2 regions of the Staphylococcus coagulans genome follow, and region 2 is predicted to be linked to the other one. Evidence: riboswitches for the same ligand, from Rfam matches in the RefSeq annotation. Region 2 holds a riboswitch; the other holds the start of a gene.
The links. Region 2 has a riboswitch for FMN ahead of KM149_RS06490 (ECF transporter S component). Riboswitches for the same ligand answer to the same signal wherever they lie in the genome.
Positions count from the first base shown of each region.

Region 1: another riboswitch for FMN. It lies ahead of ribD (bifunctional diaminohydroxyphosphoribosylaminopyrimidine deaminase/5-amino-6-(5-phosphoribosylamino)uracil reductase RibD); the one in region 2 lies ahead of KM149_RS06490 (ECF transporter S component).

Region 1 is NZ_CP092966.1:1,086,063-1,091,123, reverse strand. Features, by position in the region: gene ribH (6,7-dimethyl-8-ribityllumazine synthase) at 1-372, opposite strand, end outside; gene ribB (3,4-dihydroxy-2-butanone-4-phosphate synthase) at 391-1,572, opposite strand; gene KM149_RS05160 (riboflavin synthase) at 1,587-2,216, opposite strand; gene ribD (bifunctional diaminohydroxyphosphoribosylaminopyrimidine deaminase/5-amino-6-(5-phosphoribosylamino)uracil reductase RibD) at 2,221-3,267, opposite strand; FMN riboswitch at 3,408-3,540, opposite strand; gene KM149_RS05150 (FAD/NAD(P)-binding protein) at 3,807-5,061, opposite strand, start outside.
Region 2 is NZ_CP092966.1:1,362,925-1,367,985, reverse strand. Features, by position in the region: gene KM149_RS06500 (helix-turn-helix domain-containing protein) at 1-233, opposite strand, end outside; gene KM149_RS06495 (ferredoxin) at 338-586, shown strand; gene KM149_RS06490 (ECF transporter S component) at 909-1,454, opposite strand; FMN riboswitch at 1,519-1,662, opposite strand; gene KM149_RS06485 (ATP-binding protein) at 2,166-3,908, opposite strand; gene KM149_RS06480 (response regulator transcription factor) at 3,892-4,617, opposite strand; gene KM149_RS06475 (pseudouridine synthase) at 4,830-5,061, opposite strand, start outside.

The sequences.
Region 1 (5,061 bases), 280 kb from region 2:
AATTGCTTGCTCAATATTTTCAGTTGTTAAAACACCAAATATTACAGGAATACCTGTATCATCTCCCGCTTTAGCTATGCCTTTAGCAGCCTCATTACAAACATAATCATAATGAGATGTTGCACCGCGAATCACGCAGCCAAGCGTAATTACCGCATCATATTTTTGAGTTTGTGCCATTTTTTTGGCCACAATTGGAAGTTCAAATGCCCCCGGTACATAAGCAATATCAATATCGTCAGCTTCGACTTGGTGGCGTTTTAAAGCATCAAGCGCACCTTCAACTAAGCGACCAGTGATAAAATCATTAAAGCGACTTACGACAATTCCTATTTTTAAACCTTTACCTATAAGTTGACCTTCAAATTTCATTTTTTGTACCTCCTATATTTAAATCATATGCCCCATTTGTGTTTTTTTGACATGCATATAATCATGATTGTGTTCATTTTCTTCAGCTATGAGTGGAATTCTCTTACCAATTTGAATACCATAGCGTTTTAATCCATGAAATTTTTCTGGATTATTACTCAATAAATGCACATGATCTACATTAAAGTGTCTTAGCATCTGTGCAGCGATATCGTATTCCCTTAAATCTGGTTCAAAACCTAACGCTTCATTAGCGGAAACCGTATTATAGCCTTGCTCAATCAGTTCATACGCTTTTAATTTATTCATTAAGCCAATGCCTCTACCTTCTTGGGGTAAGTATAAAATCATACCACCATGTTGTTCAATATAGGCCATTGCTGCTTCAAGTTGATCTCCACAATCACAGCGTGCACTATGAAAAATATCTCCTGTAGCACAAGCAGAATGAATACGTACATTCATCGTTGGGTGAATTTCACCCTTAACAATAGCTAAATGTTCGGTACCATCTATATTAGAAGTAAATCCATACATATCAAAAGTACCAAATCGCGTAGGTAACTTAACTTTCGCTTGCTCAGTTATGATTTTGCGATTCACTTTAATGTATCCAACAAGATCCTCAATAGAAATCATTTTCAATTGATGCATCTCTTTGAACTGGTCAAGTTGCGGGCCTTTAGCCATTGTTCCATCTTCATTCATAATTTCACAAATTAATCCTGCAGGTGTGGCACCTGTTAACCGTGCTAAATCAGTTGTGGCTTCTGTATGACCACGACGTTCTAAAACACCATGCTTTTTTGCAATCAACGGAAATAAATGGCCCGGTTGATTAAAGGTATATTGGTCCATTTGTTCATCGATTAAAGCACGCGCAGTATGCATCCTTTCATAAGCGCTAATCCCAGTGGTCGATTGAATATGGTCAATACTTTGTGTAAAAGCAGTGCCATGCGGATCATTATTGTGTTTAACCATTCCATCCAATCCTGCTTTTTCAGCGATTTCTTTTGTGATAGGTGCACATATAAGTCCTCTTCCATGTTTAGTCATAAAATTAATGGTGTCATCGTGCATCCACTCCGTTATAGCAACGAGGTCGCCTTCATTTTCACGATCTTCATCGTCTACAACAATAATCATTTCTCCATTTTTTAAAGCTCTGAGCGCTTCATCAATTGTATCTAATTTCATTACTTACGCCTCCATTAAAATCCTGCTTTCAGCAAATCTTCCATTGATAAGTCTGATTTTTGTGTTGTTATCGATTGGACATATTTAAATAACATGTCCGTCTCTAAATGAACAGGATCTCCTTGTTTCTTCGTAGATAAAGTTGTAGATTTTCTTGTTTCTGGAATTAAATGAATGTCAAAAGCATGAGGGTGCTTTTTAAAAATCGTTAAACTGATACCGTCAACAGCAATAGAGCCTTGTGAAATCATTTGTTCCATTAAATGAGTAGGTGCTTCAATCGTATAAATCCATTCATTTTGTGATGATTGAATTTGTTTGATACGACCTTTCCCGTCTACATGGCCTTGCACAAAGTGACCTCCTAAGCGGCCAGTTGCTAATAACGCGCGCTCAAGATTGACTTTATCTCCTGTCTTAAGTTCAGCAAGATATGTTTTATTTTCAGTACCTAAAATAACTTCCACTGAAAAACTGTGTGCATTAAAAGTAGTTACCGTTAAGCACGTGCCGTTGACACTTATTGAATCACCAATATGCATATCCGTTAATATATGTTGACACTGTATAGTCAGTTCAGTTGTGGGATTTTGCTTTTGAATTTTTTCAATTGTACCTATTTCTTCAACGATACCTGTGAACATGGATTCACTTCCTCTTCATTCGTAATTTCATGTCGGTATCTATTATTTCACTGTGTACAATTTCAAATTGTGGTAGTTGGTCTAAAGGCATTACATCATTTGTTTGATAAAATTGATATTTACCTTGACCACCTATGATTTTCGGGGCTAAATATAGGATGAAGTTTGTCACATCAAGTGACGCTAAAAATTGTGATGTCACGTTCGGTCCGGCTTCAACAAGTATCCGACCGAAACCTTTTTGAAATAAATCTTTTAATATAAAATCAACATTTAATTGATTCGCTTTAATAATATGAATATGGTCTTCTGTCGATGTTAAACTATGGTTTTCGGTATAAATATAAATCGGTGTCGTTTCATCTTTAAAGAGTTGCGCATTCCAATTTACGTCACCAGAACGCGAAAGAATGACCTTTGCCGGATGATGTCCATCTTCGATACGCGTTGTCAAACTTGGATTATCTTTGCGAAGCGTCCCATTACCAGTGATAATAGCATCATGATTATGCCTCAAATTAAAAACATCTTGCTTCACAGCTTTTGAAGTAATCCACTGACTCTCTTCAAGATCTGTAGCTTGTTTGCCATCTAAACTTGCACTGACTTTGACAGTTACAATAGGTCGTCCCTCTGATTTACTTTTGAAAAAGTCAGCATATAAATCCAAGGCTTGTTTCATCGGACGGTATTCTACATCAATACCCGCTTCCACCATCATTTGGTGACCCGCTGTATCTAAAGTGATGTCTTTAGCTGCGTATACCACCTTTTTAATCCCTGTGTCGATGATTCTTTTGGCACAAGGCGGTGTACTTCCATAATGAGAACAAGGCTCTAATGATACATAAATCGATGCATCTTTTACATTTGCTTCACCAGCCATATCAATGGCTTGAATTTCAGCATGTTTGTCGCCTTTTCTCAAATGTGCGCCTAATCCAATGATTCTACCGTTTTTAACAACAACAGCGCCTACAGGAGGATTCGTTCCTGTTTGGCCGTTGACCATTTGTGCGAGTTGTATTGCTTGTTCTAAATAATTTTCCAATCTTTCACCTCAATAAAAAAACCACTCGTTTAAAATCGAGTAGTGGGAATTAGAAATCGCTATCTCTTTAAAGACAGTCGGATTCATATATCATTTGGTACGACAAATAAGCTTCACAATACTTTGTGAAATTGCCATACCTATTCTTCCTCCCATCCAGACTTTAACTGTCGGCTCTAGATTCTCACTAGATCAGCCATATCGCTTTGCAATATGGGTCGCAGGCTTTAATTTACTGCCGGTTGGGAATTTCACCCAGCCCCGAAAGAATATATGAAATTGTATTGAGTATAAAAGATACGCATGGACTGTCAAAGCCCATGCGTCTATATTACCGTAACTTTTTAAATTTTACAATTGTTTGAATATAAAATCAGGAATTAAACTTATTCTATAAAAATCATTTTTACATAATAATATAGCTTTTTAAAACTATGCCCTGCCAATGTATAACAATCATATTGACTCTTTGAAGAAAGTAGACACAATCTTCTTGACAAAACAGACGAATCATATTGTCATCTTTTAAGTTGGACAACTTATTTTTTCTTTTTCTTTTTCTTCTTTTTATCTTTTTTCTTTTTTTGCGCCTTTTTCTGTGCTTTCTTTTTCTCTTTATCAAGTGCTTTTTTAGCTTTATAGGTGTCATATAAATTGTCGACAGCTCTTACTGCTTGTTGAACAATCATTGTGACACCGTTGCGCTCAAAATTGACACCATTGGTAATTTGACCAATTGCTCTTAAATTGCGCAATGTACCATACAATGGACTAATCACTTCATTTGTCGACGGTACAATTTGAATTCCTCCCATTGGATGCGGTTGTATAATTTCTCGATTCGCAACATCCAACAATAAGGCATCGTCATCATCTAACTGACTCAAATGTTTTTTCGGACCCGTAGCATTGATGACAATATCCACTTTTAATTCATCCTCTTTATTTTTAAAGGCAAGTCGGTATTTACCATAATATTGGCGTACATTTTCGAGTCCGGATAATATTTCTAAATCACCAGCTTTAATTGCGTCAATCAACAATAAAGCTGTTTCTCTCGGCATCGGATTTGTATTTTCTTTTAAATATCTATGGTACTTAGATATAAATTGTGTTTGACCTTCACGACTCAAACTGTTCCAAATCCAATCCATATTTTCTTTTAATGCCTCAAACACACTCTGCAAAGCCCCTAATTCTTCAGGGTGATTCAAGTCATAATTTAAATCACGGATCGCATCATACTTTCGACGTTTAAGTAGTTTTTGAAGTGGAATCTCTCGCGCTTCACATTCTTTTTTAAATAATTCCACCGCATCTTCTAATGGAACCACACCCATATTTTCTGCTTTTAACTGGTCAAAATTTTCAAGTGTAAGATATTTGAATTCAATCGTTTGCATCTCACCCCGGACACTTGGCAACTTACCACCGCGACTCGCCATAATAATAGGCTTTTTCTGATGATGAGACAATGTATATCGAATGACGTCTAAACTTGCCAGACCCGTACCGATTATGGCGATTGTGTCATCTTTTTTAACTTCTGACAGTGTTTGATTAGCCGGGTAAGGCGCTTGAATATACCCTTTTTGACCTTTGAGTTGGTATGGATCGTGATATGACATCGTACCAATTGTAAAAAACACATAGTCATAGTCTTTACAAGATTCCACTTCATCATCGGTACATACAATGATTCGCTTAGGAATAATTTCATTGGCTTGCTCTTCAATATACATATGTTTAACTTCTTTTTTAATTACATTTACATTGTCGAATTCATGATCAAAT
Region 2 (5,061 bases):
AAAGTAATTTGATTTGTTATTTTTAGGTCGGTTGTAACGGGTTCTTCTTTAATGATTTCTTCAAAAGTTTGCATTTTAAGCTTAGGTGCACAACCATATAAAGACAACAGATTTAAAGAGACAGCATCAAAAAAAGTTTGATGAGATTTTTTTCCTATGATAATATTAAAGATGCTTTTTTTAGTTTTGTAGGCTGATGCATGATGATATGCATAATTAATTAAGTGTTTCATCATTAGACCTCATTCTAAAACGAATATATTGAAAATTTAAGTACACAGAACTACAATAAAATTATAATGTTAGTGTGGCACTTTGAAAAGGGAGGCGAAAAAAATTGGCTAAATATACGATAGTTGATATGGATACTTGTATCGCTTGTGGTGCATGTGGTGCAGCGGCTCCAGATATTTATGACTACGACGATGAGGGTATCGCATATGTGATTTTAGATGACAACCAAGGTACAACGCCAGTACCAGAAGAATTGTATGAAGACCTTGAAGATGCTTTTGAAGGTTGCCCTACTGATTCTATTAAAGTTGAAGAGGAATCATTTGACGGCGATGCACTCAAATTTGAGTAGACAATAAACAGAGATGATTGCTAGAGACAAGATGTCTTTAATATAAATATAAAACAATTGAATGTCTAAGTATAGACAGAAGTTGAGTGGATGTTTTCATGTTGTACATCCTACTCAACTTATTTATTTTAAAGTTGTAAATGGTGCGTTCAGCTACACTTGTCATTAAAATTTCCGCATAAAAAAAGAGATGTATCTTCTACAATTTGTGAAGAGGCATCTCTTTTTTGTTTGATAACAACATCAACGTTAAGCAAAGTCATCTAGGTTGATTCGGCTTTGTGTCAGACTACCCACTCATGCGCTTCGTTTTGATATGTTTTTATTTTAGAATGTGGCCAATACGTCGATGTAACAATATAAAGATAACTGATACTAACGCACCTTTAATGATATTGAAAGGAATGATGCCCGCTGCAATGATAAGCTTTAGATTATTCGCTACATCGGCTAAATTCATAATCATTCCAAACAATGGAAGCAGTACGAAATAATTTAAAATGCTTAGTAAAATAGTCATAGCTAATGTCCCAACGACGAGGCCAATGATTAATTGATGTGTTGTTTGGCGTGATTGATATACCCAATAACTCACTAATAACAATGTTGTTCCAGCTAAGAAGTTGGCAACTGGTCCAACAGGATCACTCACATTGAAGAAGAAATTAAGTAAATTCTTAATTAATTCTACTAAAACGCCAGCAATGGGTCCTAAAGTAAAAGTAGCTAATAAAGATGGTACATCACTAAAGTCAATCGTTAAATATGGCGGTAAAAATGGAAGAGGGAATTTAATAAACATTAAGACAACCGATATGGCACTTAACATTCCCACAATAATCAAATGTCGTGTTTGCTTTTGTTTCATGAAAAAACCTCCTATTAAATTCATCTTAGTTGAATAGGAGGATTAAAAAGCAACACAAATAAACCTCCATCTTCTCCCATCCAGACTTTACTGTCGGCTCTAGAATCTCACTAGATCAGCCACAAAACATCAAGATTTTGATTTTTTGCAGGTCGCAGGCTTTAAATTTACTGCCGGTTGGGAATTGCACCCTACCCCGAAGATGAATTCGTTTTTCTATTTTAATGAGTATAGTGTACATGAGAATCCAGTCCAAAACAATGTTTTTGCAATCATTTGACAGTGAGCTTCTTTGAGAGGATGGTTTTATTTGAAATTTATACTATGATGCAATGCCGATTGTGATTGACGTAAAAAACAGATATAAGCGTATTATCTCTTTAATTATAAGTTGTCGGATACTTCTAATTGTAGAAAGGATTGTGCGCTTTTTGTATCAAATATGAATTTGGGAAATACAATATTTAATCACTTTTCCTTCTTGAACGCGCTTGCTTAGAGGACAAAAGCTATAGGCTAAGTTACTTCGTTATAAAAGCGAAGTTATACAATATGAAGTTTTATCATAAAAAGAAAGTGCTCAGACGATTTCTATTAAAAATCATCTGAGTACTATTGATTTTGGATTTGATGTCCTAATCTTATTGGTCTACTAAAGTGTGATAAGTATTAAGTAGATAAGAAAACGGTCACTTTATGATTTTTTAAACTTTATGCCTTCTTTTTAGGCAGTGTGATGGTAAAGATTGTTCCCTCGTTGATACGACTGTCAACATCGATGTGGCCACCATGCGCTTCAATAATCATTCGCGTGATAAATAGCCCAAGTCCAGTACCTTGTTTTCCGCGTTTACGAGCGGCATCAACTTTATAAAAGCGTTCAAAAACTTTTTCTAAATGTTCGGATGGAATACCCACACCTGTATCTTTAACGATCAAAATTTGTTGGTCTACAGTTGATTTCGCATGAATAGATATCGTATCCCCTGGTTGTGTGTATCGAGATGCATTATCAACTAAGTTAGTTAGTACTTGCTCCATACGATCAAAGTCATAATACCAAGGTGACGCCATTTCACCATCAAGTTGAAAATCAAGATGTAAATCGAGCTCATAAGCTTGTTGTCTATATTTAATCGCCATTTTTTTAATTAAATCACTCATAGGCTGGACTTCTTGCGTTACATTTAGGCCTTCAGCATCCATTTTTGCTACGTTTAACAGTTCATTAACGAGTCGACTGAGGCGCTTAGATTCATCTAAAACGATAGACAAAAATTCATTAATTTCATCAGGTTCTGTGACCACGCCATCAACAATTGACTCGGTATAGCCTTGTAATAAAGAAATAGGTGTTCTAAGTTCATGAGAGACACTAGCAATAAAATCTTTCTTCACTTGTTCAAGCTCATGTTCATTCGTCATATCTCTGATGATTACCACAAGTCCACCTTCACCATTCGTTTGAATATTATGAATGTAACTCATAATGACCACATAAAAACGTTGATTCATTTCATATTCTCTGAATTCTGTACTTTGACTTTTAAAAGTATCATCAATCTGTTGATCGAACATCTCTTTATCATGCGCGTTCATTTCTGACAACATCCGTTGCGCGAGCTGATTTGAGATGATAGTTTGTCGTTGGTGATTAATCCCTAGCACACCTTCAACCATTGAATTAATTAATGTATCTCGAATATTTTTAGAAGTGACTAATGCATCGATATGATTTTGGATGCTTCGACTCATTTTGTTAAAAGTCATCGCCAATTCGCCAATTTCATCTTTTGTTTGGACGGGGACACGCTTATCATAATTTCCACGTGCGACCTCTCTTGCCTGCGTTTTAAGTTGACGTAAAGGATGGGTAATACGTGTTGATAAGAAAAATGCGAAAACGGTCGTAACTGCTAAAAAGACGACAGCAGTAATTAAAATAATGATGGTAATAATGTTATTTGTTTCATCAATGCTTTTTAAGTCTTGATAAATAAAAATAACAGAAGCTTTGCCGGTTGAATCTTTCGACGGATACCCAAGCAATACAAAAGTGTGCTTTTTCCCATCAATATTAAACATGACATGTTGAAGTTTCGATTTGTTTTGTGTTAAAACTTTATCAAATAATGCATGGTGATTGATTTCTTTTAACATTTTAGATTTGACCATATCGTGCTCGTTGATATGAAGGCGATCGGGTAAGATAATGAGACCTTTATTATTTTCCAATAGGTCTTCACTATGTTCAATCGCAATTTTACGATTATGACTATTTTCAATCACTTTACTTACATTTTCAGCACTTTTATAGAGAGAGCGTTCTGTTTCTTGCGTAAAATAATATTGGAAAAATGTGATGAGCGCAGCACTTAATAAAATTAAAACTGTCGTTACTATTAATAAAATAGTTAACCACAGTTTTATAACGACATTATTGAGTCGTTTCATCCGACTGAATAACTTCAAACTTATAGCCTACTCCCCATACAGTTTGAATCATTTTAGCTGCATCTGCAGAAACTCGATTCAGTTTTTCACGCAAGCGTTTGACATGTGTATCCACAGTTCTTAAATCACCGTAAAATTCATAGTGCCAAACTTCTTTTAATAATTGCTCTCTATCAAAAACTTTATTTGGCGTTTTAGCTAAAAAGATGAGTAGCTCATATTCTTTAGGTGTTAAATTCACTGGTGTTTCATCCGCTAAAACTTTATGCGCATCATTGTCAATTGTGAGGTGTTTAAACTCAACCATGTCACGCGCATGAGGTTCATTTTGTTCAGCTGTTGCCGATTGTGTCCGGCGTAAAAGTGCTTTGACACGTAAAACGACTTCGCGAGGTGAAAAAGGTTTAACAATATAATCATCTGCACCGGATTCAAAACCTTCAACACGATTATTTTCTTCACCTTTAGCTGTAAGCATAATAATTGGCGTATCTTTCGTTTCGCGTAATTTCATCGCAACTTCAAGACCATCTAATTCAGGTAACATCAGGTCTAATAAAATACATGCATAATCGTATTTCGTTGCTAGTTCTAATGCTTCGCGACCATCACTCGCTTCAGCTATCTCGTAACCTTCTCTTTCTAAGTACAATTTTAATAATTTTCTAATACGATGTTCATCATCTACGACTAAGATTTCATTAGTCATCATGACATACCTCCCACACATGGTGACATTTATAACCTAAAGCTTATTATAGCATATCGAAATATCTGCTTGATAATAAAACAATGAATTTGAATTAAAATTCCATAAAAAAGAGTATGCCTGTAATTTTATTCTTAAAAAAGTATTATTTTTTAAAACAAAAGATTTAATAAGATGTGCTTGTTGGCCTCATACAAACAAAGTGCGTTCAATTATTGATTCGTTCCGCTTTCAGCGAGTTGTCTCAATGATTTAACTTCATGCGGTGATAGGATTCGACCCTCTCCTGCACCTAATCCTTTTAATGTCAATGGTCCAAATGAAACGCGAGATAGTTTTTGAACATTAAAACCAAAATGTTCAAACATACGTCTCACCTGTCTATTACGTCCTTCTGTAATTGTAATTTCTACTAAAGAACTGTTTTTCTCTTTATTTTGTTTT